DNA from 4 places in the Lysinibacillus sp. CD3-6 genome. Region 1 is predicted to be linked to each of the others. Evidence: riboswitches for the same ligand, from Rfam matches in the RefSeq annotation. Region 1 holds a riboswitch; each other region holds the start of a gene.

Region 1 (4,622 bases):
CAGTCATTAATTTCACATGGTTTTGTAACTTTTTAATAAGCGTATTATCCCCTGTCTCACCTTCATGCAGGACAATAAATGCCTTCACAATATTTCCTCTTACTTCATCAGGACTAGCAACTACAGCAGCTTCCTTTACTGTAGGGTGTTTCATTAATGCATCTTCTACTTCAAATGGCCCTATTGTATAGCCTGAAGAAATAATGACATCATCTCCACGGCCCTCAAACCAAAAATAGCCATCGGCATCTTTATATGCACGGTCTCCTGTTATATACCATTCTCCGCGGAATTGTAGGCTCGTGCGTTCGGGATCTTGGAAATATTTTTTAAAGAGTGCAGGTGTTTCACGATGCACGGCAATATCCCCAACTACACCTTCAGACACAGGATTTCCAAGGTCGTCGATTATTTCTACTGTATTTCCTGGTGTCGGTTTCCCCATTGACCCGACGCGCGCTTCCATGCCAACCATTGTCCCTACAAGTAATGTATTTTCAGTTTGACCGTAGCCATCTCGAACCTGGATATCAAATGTTTCTATGAACACTTTTACAACTTCACTATTCAATGGTTCTCCCGCTGATACTGCTTGGCGGATTTCGCTTAAATTATAATCCTGTAAATTATTGAGTGCTGCCATAAATCGATACTCTGTCGGTGTACAACATAATACATTTACTTTAAATTTTTCAAGCAACGACAAATAAGTTGATGCATCGAATTTGCCTTTATAGACAAAGGCTGTTGCACCACTGCCTAAAGTTGCAAGGAACGGACTCCAAATCCATTTTTGCCATCCAGGTGCCGCAGTAGCCCATACTATATCATTTTCCTGTACACCTAACCAATTTGGTGCTGTTGTCCGTAAATGAGCATAACCCCAGCTATGCGTATGAACAGCTGCTTTAGGATTGCCCGTTGTTCCACTTGTATAGGCTAAAAAAGCAGTGTCTGTACTTTTTGTTGGTGTAGGATTCGTATAGTTTGTAGGATGCTCCTCCATTTTTTCAAGCAACGGTTGCCATGGGGCATGCGCATGACCAATTACATATTGCAAAATACCCTTTAGATTATTTACTTCATCAAATTGCTCAATATATGGCTCGTAAGCAATTATTCCTTTGGCATTTGCATGTGTAATGCGGTATTCAATATCCTTTGTGCGCAACATTTCTGAGCTTGGAATAATCGTTAAGCCCGCTTTCAATGCTGCTATGTATACGATATATGCCTCAACAGATCTTGGAACCATTACTAAAAGCACATCACCTTTTGTTAGTCCTTGCGAAGTAAATACATGGGCCGCCTGATTTGCTTTTTCAAGTAAATTTGCATATGTAATATGTTGAATTTCTTCATGATTGTTATAAACAATTAATGCTTTTTTAGAAGGGTCCTGAGCATACTTCTCAATCTCCTCAACAATGTTATACCATTCTGGTGCGATTAAATCCTGTCTTTTCATAATAACTGCCTCCTTATTGCTAGGTTTATTATAAAACTCATTTTTTATGATTTTCAATGGATGGACCTTATTTTCACAAAGTCATGACAATTATCATGGTTTATTATATGGCATCAGTCACTGCTTTCCAGATAATGATAAAATGCTATTGAATACTGAGAATAGGTATGTTACATTTTGGACAACTAAAAAATTCATGATTGCAGGGGGACTCATAACGAGTTGAGAAGGTAAAACCTGACCCTTTGAACCTGTTAGTTAATACTGACGTAGGGAGCAACACACATCTTATTACTGATGATAAGCTCTTTTTACGTGTACACTTCGCACGAAAAAGAGCTTTTTTGCATGCTTACGTCCATCCAAAAAAGGAGGACTACGATGATTTTTCAAACTATTCGTAAAAGACAGCCATTGATTCACTGTATTACCAATTATGTAGTTGCCAATTTCCAAGCAAATGGATTATTAGCAATTGGTGCTTCACCTGTCATGGCCGATGAATCAACCGAAGTTGAAGAAATGGTATCGATTGCATCAGCCTTATTAATTAATATTGGCACGCTTACTACCCGTACAAAACAATCGATGTTCCTTGCTGGTAAAAAAGCAAACGCGCTAGGTATACCTGTGATTTTGGACCCTGTTGGTGTTGGGGCAACAACTTTACGTAAACAAACGGTACAGCAATTATTAGAAGCGGTTCACTTTGCTGTTATTCGTTGCAATATCGGTGAGCTTGCCGCGATTGCTAATGTTCATTGGCAACAAAAAGGTGTGGATAGTGGCAGCGGCTCCATATCTGTTGAAGATAAAGCACAAGAGATTTCTAAAAAATATAAGTGCATTGTCATTGTAACTGGTGAAAAAGATTTTATTACTGATGGTGAGCAATCTAAATGGATTATTGGTGGAAACGCTCGCATGACAGAAGTTACAGGGACGGGTTGTTTGTTAAGTGCTATTTGCTGTGCAGCTTATATGGCAGGTAATGAGCCATTTACTCAGTTGTGCCATACATTAACGAGCTATAAAAAAGTTGCTGAACATGCCGCTTCTTGTGCGCCATATAATGGTGATTTCGCAGTGTCCGTCTTAAATGAGCTTCACCGTTTATCGAAGGACGGTGAAAAATAATGCATATTGTGACGACAATAGCTGGCTCAGATAGCGGTGGTGGAGCTGGTATTCAAGCTGATTTAAAAACTTTCCAAGAATTAAATGTATTCGGGACATCCGTTATTACCGCTTTAACAGCACAAAATACTTTAGGTGTGAGCGGGGTGCTTCCAATTGATCAAGCTTTTGTAAATAAACAACTTCATTCACTGCTTGAGGATTTTTCAATTAGTGCAATAAAAACAGGCATGCTTTTCTCCTCAGATATAATTCATACTATTGCAGGAGCTATGTCTAATTTAAATATTCCACTTATCGTTGATCCTGTAATGATCGCCAAAGGTGGCGAAAACTTATTACAGCAAGAAGCAGTTGAGGCGTTAAAAAACGCTCTATTACCGCTTGCTACAATCGTCACACCTAACATCCCTGAAGCGGAGACGCTTACAGCAAGCAAAATACACAATTTATCAGACATCCAACAAGCTGCACAGTCATTATTAAAGCTAGGTGTTCAATGTGTCATTATTAAAGGTGGTCATCTACAGGATGATAACTTTGCAACAGATTATGTATTCTTCAATGATGGTAAAACATTTTCTATGCAATCTACTCGAATCGCAACGAAAAATACACATGGAACGGGATGTACATTTTCTGCTGCATTAACCGCTTTTATCGGTCAGAAAATGCCTTTAAAACAAGCGATTATTGAAGCGAAAAAGTTTATTCAGCTAGCCATTAGCCATGATTTATTGATTGGCAATGGCAATGGGCCGACAAATCATTTTGCTTACAAAAAATTTCTCGATACTTGTGAGGTAACCATTCATGAAACGTAGTGATTTACAGCTTTATTTTATAATGGGCACAGCGAACGTAAAAAATAGACAACCTTTAGAAATACTTGAATCCGCATTGCAAGCAGGCATTACGATGTTTCAGTTTCGTGAAAAAGGACAACAAGCATTGACGAATGAGCACTATGAACAATTTGCACGTCAATGTCAAAACCTATGCAGAAAATACAACGTTCCCTTTATTGTGAATGATGATATCGACCTTGCTCTAAAGCTTAAGGCAGATGGCCTTCACATTGGTCAAGACGACCATCCCATCTCACTAGTGCGACAAAAAATTGGACAAATGATTCTTGGTGTTTCGGTTCATACAGCCACTGAATTACAAATTGCTTTAACATATGGAGCGGATTATGTAGGGATTGGTCCTATTTATGCAACGACGTCCAAAAGCGATGCAAAACCACCTAGTGGAACTGAGTTTTTACAACAAGCAAGAAACATGTATCCGCAATTGCCGATCGTCGCAATTGGTGGCATAGACTGCAACAATGCACTTGCTGTTTTTAAAGCAGGTGCAGATGGCGTAGCGGTTATTTCAGCTATTTGCGAAAGCAATGATATTCAAAAAACAGTTTCAACCTTCAAATCATTGTCTTTGTAATTTGCATTGTTGCACGTATGTATACAAGAAGTCATGGCATAAAAAAACTAAATTTAAACAAACTAAAACCAGTGCCTTTTACGGTCACTGGTTTTAAGTTCAATAATTGCTTATTCTGCAATTATTGGTTTTTTGGCATACCTTTTAATTGAGATTCTGCCATTTGTACAAGACGTTTAGTGATTTCACCACCAACGGAACCGTTAGCACGAGCTGAAGCATCAGCTCCTAATTGAACACCAAATTCTTGTGCAATTTCGTATTTCATTTGATCAAGTGCTTGTTGTACACCAGGTACTGCAAGCTTGTTTGAACTACCATTGTTGTTTGTCATGTCTGTCTCACCTCCTTGTGAATATAGAATGTGCGATATTTGTTTTTTAATACGAAAAAATTAAAGGTAAAATGTAACTCTAAAGGAAATAAGCTAGTAAATATTAAAAAAAACCGTCCCAAATACGTTTTTGAGACGGTTTCCTTCTTATTAAATGGCGTTTTTAAATAAACGAAAAACAATAACGAATTTATTTGTTACGCACGTAATTTTTTTATAATAAATCTGCAAATTTAT
Region 2 (4,622 bases), 2.1 Mb from region 1:
TTTTTCTTTTAATCGTTCTAATATAGAATTTCACTTTCGATGTGTTCAGTTGATTGGAGCGGAGGTCAGCGACTCCTGCAGTAACACACAACACGTAAGAAGCAACAGACCACGCGCACCGAAATGATTGAGGCTTACCGTGTGCCCACGGGAAGCGACCGCAAGTAGCGGAAATCAACGGTATTATTCTGAGGAAAAACAATGTCTTCGTTCCGCTAACCAAGTCATTCACCTACGACTATAATCTGATAGCCAAGCAATATTTCTTTATGATAGACTTTAGGAATGTTTCAATAGAAAAAAGGGGGGTATACGATGACCCAGCAGAAGTCCAACAAGGCGGCTTTGTACATTTTAATGTTTAATATGTTTATCGCAATGGGGAGTATCGGAATTATTATTCCTGTCATGCCAAAGTACTTACACATATTTGGTGCTGCAGGACAAGTTCTTGGCATGTTAATTGCAACGTTCGCCTTTGCACAGTTTATATTTTCTCCAATTGCTGGGAATCTTTCGGATCGATATGGTCGAAAAAATTTGATTGTTTTTGGTCTGATTGTAACTGGTATTGGGCAAATTTCATTTGGGCTATCTACAGATGTGTGGATGCTTTTTGTTGCTCGTTTCTTAGGAGGGCTAGGTTCTGCCTTTATAGCACCTCCAATTATGGCATTTGTAGCAGATATCACAACGTATGAAGAACGAGGTAAAGGGATGGGCATGTTAGGTGCTGCTATGTCTCTTGGTTTTATGATTGGACCAGGTATTGGCGGGTTCCTCTCTAAAGTTAGTTTGCATTTCCCATTCTTTATGGCTGGAGGAGCGGCTATTATAGCCTCTATCCTTTCGTTGGTGTTATTACCTTCTACAAAACCAACTGCTGCTCAAAAAGCACAAAAGCAAGAAAATCTTGCGAAGCAGATGGCGCGTTCAGTCCAAATGCCTTACTTTGTCATGCTTATTATTATGCTAGTGTTTTCGTTCGGAATCGCCAATTTCCAAACGACATTATCATTATTTGTAACCGAGAAATTTAACTATACACCTCCAGATATTGCAATCATCTTAACTGTAGGTGGCGCATTCGGTGTTATTGTGCAAATGTTCATTATCACACCACTGTTTAAGCGCTATGGGGAAATGAAAGTTGTATTAGTCAATTTATTTATTGCTGCTGTAGCAATCTTCCTCATATTATTTGTTTCTGGCTTCGCATTAATTTTAGTTGTCGCAACAATTTTCTCTACGGCAACAACACTTATACGTCCAGCAGTCAACACACTGATTTCTAAGCTTGCTGGCAATGAGCAAGGCTTAGCCGCTGGACTTACCAATGCCTATATGAGTCTTGGAAATATGATTGGTCCTGCACTTGCGGGTCTTTTATTTGACTGGGATATGAACAGTCCGTATATATTCGGGTCGATTATTTTAATGACATGCTTCTTACTAGCGCTCATTTGGACCGTAAAAAAGGCTCCACATCTTATGCATCCTGATTCAAATTAGTCCATTGACAATTATTTCAAATATGGTACATTTATTATCGAAAAATTAAATCGTTTAACACCACTAGGGGAGTCTTTACAAGGCTGAGACGTATATGTTCATATACGGACCCTTTGAACCTGATCTAGTTCACACTAGCGGAGGGAAGTGGCGACACTTGCTTTTGTGTAATTTAAAAATGCAAGGCCGCTTCCTTTCGTTACTAGGAAGCGGCTTTTTTGTATTCATCAGGCAGTGCTATCGGCGATTTGTCCGATTTTATCGGCGATTTTGTGAGGTCTCTCGGCGATTTGCCCCGTTTTATCGGCGATTTCTCACATTTTATCGGCGATTCACTGAGTTCTATCGGCGATTCATCGCACAAAACTAAAAGGAGTAACTATCATGTCTATTCGAAAACTAACTACTATGGCTTTATTAGTAGCTATTGCAGTAGCAGGCTCTATTTTTGTCTCCATTCCAACTGGCATTGCACGTGCCTATCCTGTACAACATGCGATCAACGTCATCTGCGCCATTCTATTAGGTCCTATGCCTTCTATCGTCGTTGCTATAGTTACAGCATTGATTCGTATCTTAACAGGCACAGGCTCCCTTTTAGCGATTCCTGGAAGCGTCATCGGTGCGGCATGTGCGGCCTTTGCTTATAAATACAGTCGCAGCAATTGGCTTGCTGGTGCTGGTGAAGTATTTGGCACAGGTATTCTTGCCTCATTAGTCGCTGTTCCATATGCGCAATTATTTATGGGAACGTCTGTCGGTGCATTATTTTTTATGCCTGCATTTTTTACATCTAGTTTAATCGGGGCCGTTCTTGGCATGATGATGGCTAGCAGTCTACGGAAAACTGCGCCCCATTTTCTTATTACGAAATAGCTATGTTTATAAAAAAACGATGACACATGCTTTTTGCATTGTGCCATCGTTTTTTATTTATGAGCGTTTTTTCATGCCTTTTAATAACTGTGCAACATTCGTATCCTCTGACTGGACAGTCGCTTCTTCAACAGGCTTTTCTTTCTTTTGCCTTGTTATAAAGCTCCATCCAAAGCGTCGAATCGTAATATCTACGAAGAATAATAGCATCCCCGTTAATAGTAACCATGTTGCAATATTTTGGCGCTCTGCTCCTTTGTTGGTGAAATTACGGAACACGTCTTGTGGTTCTTTCAAGACAGAGCCACCCGTTTGCTTCGTTAGTTGCTCGACAAGTGTTTCATTCACAGGACGTAATTCATATTCTGCACTGTACGGTACGCTTAGACCAGCCTGGTAAATAGCCTGCTCTTCGTCAGCAATACGGAAAAAAATCAATCCTGGTTTCGCTTGCACAACTGCCCGTACTTGCGATGCGGAAATCGTTTCAAGCTGTAAATCAAGCTCCTCACCCGCTTCATCGACAGCGACAATATCTAAAAATGCTGCTTCATTTGTCGGATCAGTGATGAGAAATGAGCCGTCTGTATCGAGTCGTACATCATAGGCCACATCATTATAGCTTGGTAGCATTTGCGAAATGATTGTTTGCCAAAATGATCCCCATTCCTGCCATCTTGCCCAGTCACCAGCCCATTTCCCTGTCGAATCTGATGTGAAAGCAAAAGTTTTACCAAGCCCATATTGCCATTGGGCCAATACAGGGTCTTCCTTCTCACTTTCAGCTATCACAGCAGCTCCCTGCTTTGCCTTCGTGCCAATATATGCATTCATTTGTGGCACACCTTTTGCAAATAGTGTATTCCATCCAGTTGCATTATAAATTGTAGGATAAAACGGATTGTCCTCTATATAAGTACGGGAAATCATCGCTGTTTCACGGGATAAAATTGAAGGAATTGTTTGTTCATCAATAACATCATAGAAACGACCACTACCCATTTCACTTAATGACTGAAGTAAGTTGCCATCTGCATCTTGTCCAATCGCCACTGTAGAAAGTGTAATCCCTTGTTCCTTCCCATTTTCAATTAAATCCTCATAATTGCCTGATTGTGACTGTCCATCTGTTAGTAAAATAATATGCTTTCTCTGCAATTTTAAATCTGCCAAACTATCATATGCTGCTGAAAGGGAGCTATATATTTCCGTACCCCCACCAGGCGTCACTGATAAAATCGTATCGACTGCTTCCTCTTTATTACCAAGGGGGGCCGTTTCGATGATTTCCCAAGGGCGATCATCGAAGGCAATAAACCCGAGCGTATCCTCATCACGTAACATTTCCACTGATCGTGCGGCTGCTTCTTTCGCTAGCTCTAATTTTGAGCCATACATACTTCCTGAACGGTCTAGTACGATGACAAGTCCTAGCGATGGTAATTGCTCTTTACCTTTTATCTCCATTTCAACAGGTAACAATGTTTCAATCGGCGTTTTGAAATAGCCACCCAAGCCAAAGCTATTTTCACCACCGACCATTGTAAAACCAACACCGAAGTTTTTAACTGCCTGCTCAATAACACTCATCTTCGCTTCACCGACTAAGTGGCCTGGTACATTATCAAAAATAATAGCGTTATATTGCAAATAGCTAGAAAGTTCATTTGGCAAGCTTGCTGCATTTATCACATCATAGGAAATTGAATTCGTCCCTAGCGCTGCAGCAATAGGTGATGCCGTATCGTAGCCGTTAACAATAAGTAAATGTGGCTCGCTTTGCACCATTGTAATACTTGTTAATTTATTATTTTCAAAAATAGCATCCTGTCCAACTTGCACCTGTGCCTCATATTTTACAAGCCCCTCTGCAGTTGCGGTATGTTTATATGTGAAAACATTTGAACCTTGTGCAAGTTCCACCGACTCACGATGAATGAGTTCATCATTTTCGTACAGTAATAGTTCACCTTGTTCTGCAGCTGTAGCATTTACTTCCGTTACAAGCTGCTGCTGTTCACCTACATAAGCTACTTGTGGTGTGACAAAACTTTTAAGTGACACATCATTCGTCACGTTTTGATGGAACGGAACGACATCTACACTAATATTGGAGCCCTTTAGCTTCGTAGCAAAATCTATCGCACTGCCTTGGGTTTCATTAGCATCCGTTAGTAAAACAAGTCTCGTTGCCTTTTTCGGATCGACAATACCCGTAGCCAGTTGAAGACTTT
Region 3 (4,622 bases), 1.4 Mb from region 1:
CAATTTAACTACAAATATTCAGCAAAACACAAGAGAAGTAGAGAAGGCAGTGGGCGTAACAGTGCAAAAAGTTGATGAAGGCGTTACTTACATTCATGATGCCCAAACGGCTTTTAATAAAATAATGGACGCCATTGAACATATGGCATATGAAATCGAAGACGTTTCCGCTTCCACACAGCAAATTTCTGCAGCTACAGAGGAGGTTGCTGCATCAGTTAACGAAATGTCATCCGTGGCAAAAAATGCGGCCCAGCAATCTGAATTAATAGCTGCTGCCATTCAAGAGCAGGCAGCAATCATTCAAGAGGTTAACGATGTTGCGAAATCATTAAGTGATGAGGCAATAACCCTTCAAGAAGAGATCAATAAATTTAAAGTCTAAAAGCAGGCAAAAAAGAAAAAGTGTTAGATTGATTGCCATCAATCTAACACTTTTTTGCCGTAAAAATGGTTATCCGCTCCGATGAATACTTTTCGCTTCAACTACCGTGCTCTAGTTTCTAGTTCTTTATCACTGATATAGTCTGCTCCCAGCGTCTTGAAATTCTTTTGCCTTTTCCTGCATCCCTTGATGAATAGCTTCTGTCGTATTTAAATCTTTTTCTTTCGCATAGTTACGAATATCTTGAGAAATTCTCATACTGCAAAACTTAGGACCACACATCGAGCAAAAATGTGCCGTTTTTGCTCCTTCTGCTGGTAAAGTCTCATCATGATATTCTACAGCTCGCTCTGGATCTAACGATAAATTAAATTGATCACGCCAACGAAACTCAAAGCGAGCCTTTGAAAGAGCGTCATCTCGCTGCTGGGCACCAGGATGACCTTTAGCTAAATCCGCTGCATGTGCCGCAATTTTATATGTGATAACACCTACACGAACATCTTCTCTATTTGGTAACCCTAAATGTTCCTTCGGTGTTACATAGCACAGCATGGCTGTTCCAAACCAGCCAATCATTGCAGCACCAATTGCTGACGTAATGTGATCATAGCCAGGCGCAATATCTGTTGTGAGAGGACCCAATGTATAAAACGGTGCTTCTTTACAAACTTCCAATTGCTTGTCCATATTTTCCTTAATAAGATGCATTGGCACATGCCCAGGTCCCTCTACCATCACTTGTACATCGTGCTTCCACGCAATTTGCGTTAACTCCCCTAGCGTTTCAAGCTCTGCGAACTGCGCCTCGTCATTGGCATCTGCAATTGAGCCAGGTCGTAAACCATCCCCTAATGAAAAGGCTACATCATATGTTTTCATAATGTCACAAATCTCTTCAAAATGAGTATATAAGAAGTTTTCTTGATGATGGAATAGACACCACTGTGCCATAATCGAGCCTCCCCGCGATACAATGCCCGTTACACGATTAGCTGTAAGCGGTACATAGCGCAGCAACACACCTGCGTGAATCGTGAAGTAATCAACCCCTTGTTCAGCCTGCTCGATTAGCGTGTCCCGATACACCTCCCACGTTAAATCCTCGGCAACGCCATTTACCTTTTCAAGCGCCTGATAAATGGGTACTGTTCCAACAGGCACAGCGGCATTCCGAATAATCCATTCACGAGTTGTATGAATGTGCTTACCAGTAGATAAATCCATAATATTATCAGCACCCCATCGTGTTGCCCATGTCATTTTTTCAACTTCCTCAGCGATGGATGAGGTTACTGCTGAATTCCCAATATTAGCGTTAATTTTTACATGGAAGTTACGACCGATAATCATCGGTTCTGCCTCTGGATGATTGATATTAGATGGCATGATAGCACGGCCCGCAGCAATTTCCGCACGAACAAATTCAGGTTTTAAATTTTCACGAATCGCCACAAATTCCATTTCTGGAGTAATAATTCCTTGTCTTGCATAATGCAGTTGAGTCACATTGCGGCCTTTTTTCGCACGTAAAGGTTTGCGAGAAAGGTTCGGAAAAACATTTTCCTTTATGCGCGGGTCATCCGCGTTGCGGAAGCCATTATCCTCAGGCTTAATGGTACGTCCCTCGTACTCCTCTACATCGCCCCGTTCTTTAATCCACGCACTACGCAAAGCTGGCAAACCTTTTGTTATATCCACTTTGTAAGTAGGATCTGTATAAGGGCCACTCGTATCATATACCCTTACTGGTGCATTCTCCTCTTCACCAAAGCTACCTGTTGTGGGGCTTAGCTTAATTTCACGCATTGGCACTAAAATATCTGGTCGTGTTCCTTCTAAATATACTTTTTTACTCCCGTCAAAGCTTGTCATAATGTTCATGTTTTTTTCGCTAACTGTTGTCATTTACTATTCCGCTCCCTTTTTCGTAAATTATGAAAAGGACCGAATCTAGCCCACTCCAACAAGTAGCATTACAAACAAAAAGCCGAATCCAAAAAATATTGGATCCGGCTGTACATGTAAGGTTACATTTATCGCAAAGTATAAGGAGTGCGAAGTTCATTAACTTTCCCACGCTGGTATGAGCCAGATCAGGTCCAAAGGGTCAAGAAACCTCAATGCGTTTCCCTCTCAGCCCGACTCATCGGACTCCCCTAGTTAAGCTATTCAGTTTGATGCTAGTGTAACAGATATTCCTAATAGATGGAAGTCATTAAGTAAAAAGCATTTCTGCCAAATAAATTACAATTGTTACTGTAATACAGCTAACAATCGTCGAAAAAAGCACTGTTTGTGCAGCGGTTTCTGACCCTAAATCATATTCAAGCGCTAAACTCGAGCTATTACGCGACGTTGGGAATGCACTTGCAATAAAGAGCGATTGGGCCACAACACCCTCTAAGCCGAGAACAAAAATTATAAGTAATGCAACGGCAGGTCCTACTACTAAACGTGTAAAACAGCTGACAAACACAGTTTTATTGAACATTGATTTAATTTCAAGCTGAGATAGCTGTGCACCAAGCGTAATAAGAGCAACAGCGATAAATCCATCAGCAACGTGGTCAATTGGAATACGAATAAATTGGGGAATGCCAATATTAAAGAAATTCATTGCTACACCTATAATGAGCGCATGAATAATCGGCATTTTTAGAAAGTCCTTCACAATGGCCATGCCTGACTTTGTTGAAGAAATTAAATTATATAAACCATATGTATAGGTCGTTACATTTTGAAAAATAACGAGAATAACTTGAATTGCCACCCCAATTGGTTGTGTCACAAAAATCATTTGTGCCACTGGAATACCATAGTTGCCAGAGTTAATAAGGACAACACTATTTTTAAATACAGCTGCCTCGGTTTTCTTTAAGCCTAGTCCCTTAGCTATAAAGTGACCAAGCAACATCTGACTCCCAATAAAAAGCACAATAAATAGCGCCACTTCACCTAGCACCGATAGTTCCACACTTGTTTCATATAAATTTACAAACACAGCTGCTGGCATAAAACAATATGTAATAAGCTGAGATAGTGCTTTTAAGTTAAATTGAAATTTCTTTTGTAAAAACGCACCAAGTACAAGCAACACCAAAATAGGTGCAACAATTTTAAAGAAAATCATACCGAGATACATCATGTGAGGCGACCCCCTTTCATCTTTCTATAGTAAAACTGTTCGCAAACTAGGTCAATGCCACTCTCGGCTCAAGCTGTTGCTATAAAAAGAGGCTGTCCTTAGAAAAGGACAGCCTCAATCTCAACTTATCTACAAAGGATATTAAAGAAGTTTTATCGGCGATTTCCCACAGGGTATCGGCGATTTCCGAAGAAGTATCGGCGATTCCTCCACGTCTATCGGCGATTTCCATGATTTTATCGGCGATTCCTACTACCTACTACAATTTAAAAATCATTAAGCAAGTTTAAATCGGTTCACGACTTCTTGTAGTTCTTTAGAGATTTGGTTCATATTATTAATAGATTCTGCAACCTTTTGCATTTCTGCCTGTTGATCCACAGCAGATGCACTTACTTGCTCTGCAGAAGCCGCAGTTTCCTCTGAAACGGCAGAAATACTTTGAATTGCTGTAATTGCCTGATCTTTTTGCTCTAGCATTTGTGAAAGGTTTGATAATAACTCATTAATTGACGTTGCAATAGAATGAGAAAGCTCATTATTATCTTTAAAAGCTAGCTCTGTATTTTGCACTGATTCATTTTGAGCTTGCATTAAATCTGCATTTGAAGCGATAACAGACACCGTTTGATTTGCGTCTTCTAGAATGCTAGTTACAGTTTTCTTAATAATCTCTGTTTCGTTTTTAGACTGTTCCGCTAGTTTACGAACTTCTTCTGCTACAACTGCAAAGCCTTTTCCATGCTCTCCCGCACGAGCAGCCTCAATACTTGCATTTAATGCTAATAAGTTAGTTTGCTCCGTTATTCCTTGAATAGAGACAATAATTTGGTTGATATTTCTGATGTTACTAGATAAGGATTCCATCTGACCTTGAATACGGACATTCATTTCGTTCGTTTCAGCATTTCGGTCACGTAAACTTTCAACTTCTTTCATGCCCTGCTCTGTAGAAGCTTTTGTTTTTATCGACAGTGCATCCATTTGCTTGGAAAGCATTGTTATTGCGTCAATTTGCTCAGATAAATCAATCATTCGATAATTCGTTTCTTCCGTATCCTCTGATTGTTTCGAAGCACCTTGCGCAAT
Region 4 (4,622 bases), 540 kb from region 1:
TTTATTTTGGCATTATGAATTATTCATAGTCTTTATTTGCTGCTCTGTCATATTAGTATTGTACTTATTTTTACTTTATAGTACTTATCCGTATACAAATAATACTTTATCTGGCCGACTACCCATATCACTTTATTTTGCCTGGTCTACATTTATCATGATGACAAATGCAAGTTTTACATTAACATCTTATGGATGGCATGGTTTTGGACTTAGCAACCCACTTTGGGCAGTTATTTTACTGTCAATCAGTGTAGCTATCGCCTTACATATTCGTTACCATTATTACGACATTGTCTATCCTAGCGTGTTTATTTGGGCATTTATTGGTATTGCGCTCCATAATCATCTTGATGAATTACTTGTGACGACAGCGGCATTATTTTTATGTGGTGTCCTAATTGTTGGTATCCTATTTGTTAAAAAAAAAGCAGCTTACCGAAAATAAATCGGTAAACTGCTTTTTCATCTAGCCTTTATTTTATGCTTCATCTAACGAAGTTAAAATGATTGGTTTGTCTTTTGTAACAATAATAGAATGCTCAATTTGGGCAACTAATGATTTGTCAGGTGTAACGAATGTCCAGCCATCACCAGCTTCAACAATATGTTCTGCCTTCGCTGATATAAACGGCTCAACAGCTAGCACCATTCCTTCTTTCATAATTGTTGAATCCCAAGCATCGTAATAATTTAAAATATGGTTTGGCTCATCATGCAATGAACGCCCTAAACCATGACCTGTTAAATTCATAATGACAGTTAAATCGTTTGCATAAGCTTCACGCTCTACAGCTTTCCCAATTTGGTTTAATTTAGAACCAGCTTTTACTTTTGTCATAGCGCGGTCAAAGGCACTTTTTGCTACGCGGCAAAGTTTTTCCTTATCTTCGTACCCTTCACCTACTACAAATGAAATACCTGTATCTGCAAAATAGCCATTTAGAGAACCTGATACGTCAATATTGACAATATCCCCTTCTTTAATAACTCGTTGTCCTGGAATACCATGGGCAACTTCCTCATTCACACTAATACATGTGTATCCTGGGAAATCATATTCACCTTTAGGACCAGAAATAGCTCCTGCTTCAGCAAACATACGGCCTGCAATTTCATCTAATTCAAGTGTTGTCACACCAGGTTTTGTAGCTACTTTCATTGCCTCACGAATTTCTGCACAAATGCGACCAATTTTTTTAAAGGCTTCAATTTCTTCTTGCGTTTTTACAATCATTTATAACGTCCCTTTCATCTAATATCTATTCATTAATATAACATAACTTTATATGTCCATAACGCCAAACGCTTTAATTATTCTATGCTAACATTATTTCATAAGTACCAGACAAGTAAAAAACAGACCCTTTTAGAAGTTCTGGTACTAACAACAGCGACCCAATTGTCTTGAAATATAAAAAAAAATAGCACACTAAGTTACACTTAGCATACTATTTTCACTTTTGGGACAGTCTTATCGTGTTTATGATTTTCGTTGCATTAATTGGGGTGCAGCTGTAAATAATATCACACCAACGATCGCTGTTAATATTGTTGCTGGAAGCATGTATGTTCCATTGTATATGATTGAATAAATCCATGCGTTTTGCTCGCCTGCATATTCTGCAAAAAATACAGCCCCTGCAATTGTATGGGCTAAATAACGTAGGAAACCTGCTAATACTGTACCGATTACAATGTAAAGGGCCATTTTCTTTTTGTTCAAAGCGGCTGTCGCTTTAAATATAGGTCCACGTACTACTGCCGCTAAACCAACGACCGTAAATGCTACACCGTAATCTAGTAAGCCTTGTAGCCAATGCACAATATAAGCGCCAAACATCGTTTGCATAACTCCAATTAGTAAACCTGTTGTTAGTCCAGCTAAGAGCCCCCAACGTAATGCCATTAAGATGATCGGTATCATTACTAGGCTTACGGAGCCACCTTGCGCCCATACTTTAAAAGAAACTTGATCGAGTACAAGTCCTAGCGCTGCAAAAATTGCAATTTCCATCAACATGAGTAATCTTTTTTTGTCCATTTTATTATTCTCTCCTTTGTTCCGATGTAGGATACAAGAGCAGGAATAGAAATCTTTTTGATATGCATGTCAACTGGCATAAAAAAACGATGCCAGGACAGAGCCTCACATCGTAAAAGTGTCGGTTTCTATCCACATCCCTACGCAAGCGTTAACTTACAGGTTCGAAGAGTAAAGGCATTACGTGCCCAGTCTCAGCTGACATCATCAGCTCCCCTTGTGGTCGTTACATCTTATTATTTTGTTGAACATCCTCATTGTACGTAAACCCTTATGCAATTACAACCTTTTCCACATTAATTTTTTTGAAACTTTCGCGTTTTCTATGCGTAAATAATTTAAAAGGAGGGACTACTATGGAGAATCAAAAAATTTTATCTGCCTTTAGTTATCTCAGTATTTTTTTTGCACCATTTATCGTTCCAGTAATCGTTTATTTTGTATCAAAAGATAGTGATGTCAAGAGACATTCCATTAGAGCACTTATATCTCACTTAATACCATTTATCTTCGGTATCATTTTCTTTATCGTCTTTGTATTTTCTACAATATCATTGAACACGTTTGATCCTTCTTCTAATGGGAATACATTTATTATCATATGGTTTGTATCTTTTGGCATTTATTTACTAGTTTCATTAGGCATTGTCATTTGGAATATTGTTCAAGCTGTACGAGTTATTCGTTAAAAATTTTTAGTATTAAGGAGCTGTCGTATTCATGAAAGTATCGAAGGTAGTTAAAACTGCAATAAAATTAGCGCCCATCGTTATTCCGATTGTCAAAAAAGTGGTCGCAGCAAAAAAAGGAACAACACCTAACGTAACGACACACAAAAAATAATAGCCAATGGGCTCCTATAACGTAAAAACCCACATCGCTTTCCAGTAGGCACAATGTAAGCCGCAGGAGTCTTCGTGGGTTTTTACTATGTTTGAGTGCCTGGCACTTATTTTACTTCAAAATGGGTTGTGCTATGTCCGCTCAACGTTTTTTCGACGTGTAATACTGCAGGCATTGCAGCTTTCAACTCAGCTACATGTGAAATAACGCCAATCATTCTTCCAGAGTCTTGTAAATCAATTAGCGTGTCAATTGCTTTATTTAACGCTTCCTCATCTAATGAACCGAAGCCCTCGTCGATAAACATTGTTTCGATACGAATATTACCTTGGAAGCTTTGAATTACATCCGCCATACCTAATGCAAGACTTAATGATGCATTAAACTTCTCCCCACCTGATAATGTTTTAACATCTCTTAATTGGTCTGTGTACGCATCATAGACATCCAAGCCAAGTCCACTTTGCTTCGCATGCTTCTCTAATCGATCTGAACGGCGCAATTCAAACTGTCCATTGGATAAGTGGAATAATCGGATATTTGCTGCTGCAGTGATTTTATCTAAATAATTAATTTGAATATATCGCTCAAAGGAAAGTTTTTTCGGATTTTGGCCATTCAACACTGTGTAAAGCTCTTTTACACGTCCTGCCTCTTGTTCAAGTACACGTATTTCCTTTGCAGTATCCTCTACTTTAACAATAAAATCAGCACATGCCTTTGCATAGCTTTGCGTCTGTTGCAAAGTTTTAAATGCTTCCTCATATGTGGCACGGAGCATCTCAAGCTTTTCCTCTAATTCCTCTAGATTTTGCTTTTCTTTTCCTTCAAGATGCTTTGCTCCATCTGCAATTTGTTGCTGTAAGGAATGTGATTGTAAGGCATAATCACGACATGCTTTCCGTAAGTCTTCGATTTCACTATCACTTCGCTTTGCAGCAGCGTATTCTTCATAGGCTGCAAACCCCACATCTTTCATGCTTACTAAAAACTGTTCACGCTTTTCATTCAGTTTATTTAGCAATTCCTCATAGGCTGTTTTTGCAAGTTCTTCTGTCATAGAAGCCTTATTTGTTGCTTCCTTAGTCGCCTGTAAATTTTGCTGAATCGCGTTCCAAGCTGACTGTAACGCCATTTTTTGCGAACCTACATCTGCAATCGTTTGTTTTAACGCTTGTAATGACTGTATGTGTTTCGGAATTTGCTTTTGCTGTTCTTCTACAATCGCTTGCTGTTTTATTAACTCTTTCGACTGCTCTGCAAAATGTTGCTCTAATTGTAGTTGTTTTTGTTGAAGCTGTTCATTTTTTTCGTGTTGTCCCTTTAGCTTAGTTCGTGCGACAGACAGTTGATCCTTCACTATTTTTAAAACTGTAACTTGTTGTTCAATAAAATGTAAAGAAGATGTCAGTTCTAATCGATTATCTATTGAAATATGATAAGCATTTAATTGCTCTGTTGCCTCTTGAAGCAGTTGTTTAGTTGTTTTTAACGTCGCATCTTGCTCCAAATATTTACGCTCCATTGCATTGGTCATCGTTCGTAAAGATTCTAGCTCTGCTTCATCTACTACTTCTAACGGTTCTCTATGTGTGAGTTGATGTGTTGTACTACCGCAAACAGGGCATGGATCTCCGTCCTTCAACTTAGCGGCTAATATGCTAGCCTGTCCCGTAATCCATTGTTGCTCTTTTGTTTGAAGCGCTTGCTTACTTTCTTGGTATTGCTCATGGGC

What was found. Region 1 has a riboswitch for thiamine pyrophosphate ahead of thiM (hydroxyethylthiazole kinase). Riboswitches for the same ligand answer to the same signal wherever they lie in the genome.
Region 2: it holds a riboswitch for thiamine pyrophosphate, as region 1 does, so the genes downstream of both, thiW (energy coupling factor transporter S component ThiW) here and thiM (hydroxyethylthiazole kinase) in region 1, are expected to answer to the same signal.
Region 3: it holds a riboswitch for thiamine pyrophosphate, as region 1 does, so the genes downstream of both, thiC (phosphomethylpyrimidine synthase ThiC) here and thiM (hydroxyethylthiazole kinase) in region 1, are expected to answer to the same signal.
Region 4: it holds a riboswitch for thiamine pyrophosphate, as region 1 does, so the genes downstream of both, thiT (energy-coupled thiamine transporter ThiT) here and thiM (hydroxyethylthiazole kinase) in region 1, are expected to answer to the same signal.

The regions. Positions count from the first base shown of each region.
Region 1 is NZ_CP085880.1:3,626,026-3,630,647, forward strand. Features, by position in the region: gene mbcS (acyl-CoA synthetase MbcS) at 1-1,468, opposite strand, end outside; TPP riboswitch at 1,663-1,761, shown strand; gene thiM (hydroxyethylthiazole kinase) at 1,850-2,605, shown strand; gene thiD (bifunctional hydroxymethylpyrimidine kinase/phosphomethylpyrimidine kinase) at 2,605-3,429, shown strand; gene thiE (thiamine phosphate synthase) at 3,419-4,051, shown strand; gene FH508_RS18060 (alpha/beta-type small acid-soluble spore protein) at 4,173-4,385, opposite strand; gene thiI (tRNA uracil 4-sulfurtransferase ThiI) at 4,600-4,622, opposite strand, start outside.
Region 2 is NZ_CP085880.1:952,291-956,912, reverse strand. Features, by position in the region: gene FH508_RS04450 (MFS transporter) at 316-1,512, shown strand; TPP riboswitch at 1,568-1,675, shown strand; gene thiW (energy coupling factor transporter S component ThiW) at 1,897-2,388, shown strand; gene FH508_RS04440 (VWA domain-containing protein) at 2,446-4,622, opposite strand, start outside.
Region 3 is NZ_CP085880.1:221,252-225,873, reverse strand. Features, by position in the region: gene FH508_RS01035 (methyl-accepting chemotaxis protein) at 1-385, shown strand, start outside; gene thiC (phosphomethylpyrimidine synthase ThiC) at 515-2,293, opposite strand; TPP riboswitch at 2,442-2,556, opposite strand; gene FH508_RS01025 (AEC family transporter) at 2,604-3,533, opposite strand; gene FH508_RS01020 (methyl-accepting chemotaxis protein) at 3,810-4,622, opposite strand, start outside.
Region 4 is NZ_CP085880.1:4,162,367-4,166,988, forward strand. Features, by position in the region: gene FH508_RS20715 (hypothetical protein) at 1-448, shown strand, start outside; gene map (type I methionyl aminopeptidase) at 482-1,237, opposite strand; gene thiT (energy-coupled thiamine transporter ThiT) at 1,484-2,044, opposite strand; TPP riboswitch at 2,165-2,272, opposite strand; gene FH508_RS20730 (magnetosome magnetite crystal formation protein family) at 2,401-2,733, shown strand; gene FH508_RS23995 (hypothetical protein) at 2,765-2,887, shown strand; gene FH508_RS20735 (AAA family ATPase) at 2,994-4,622, opposite strand, start outside.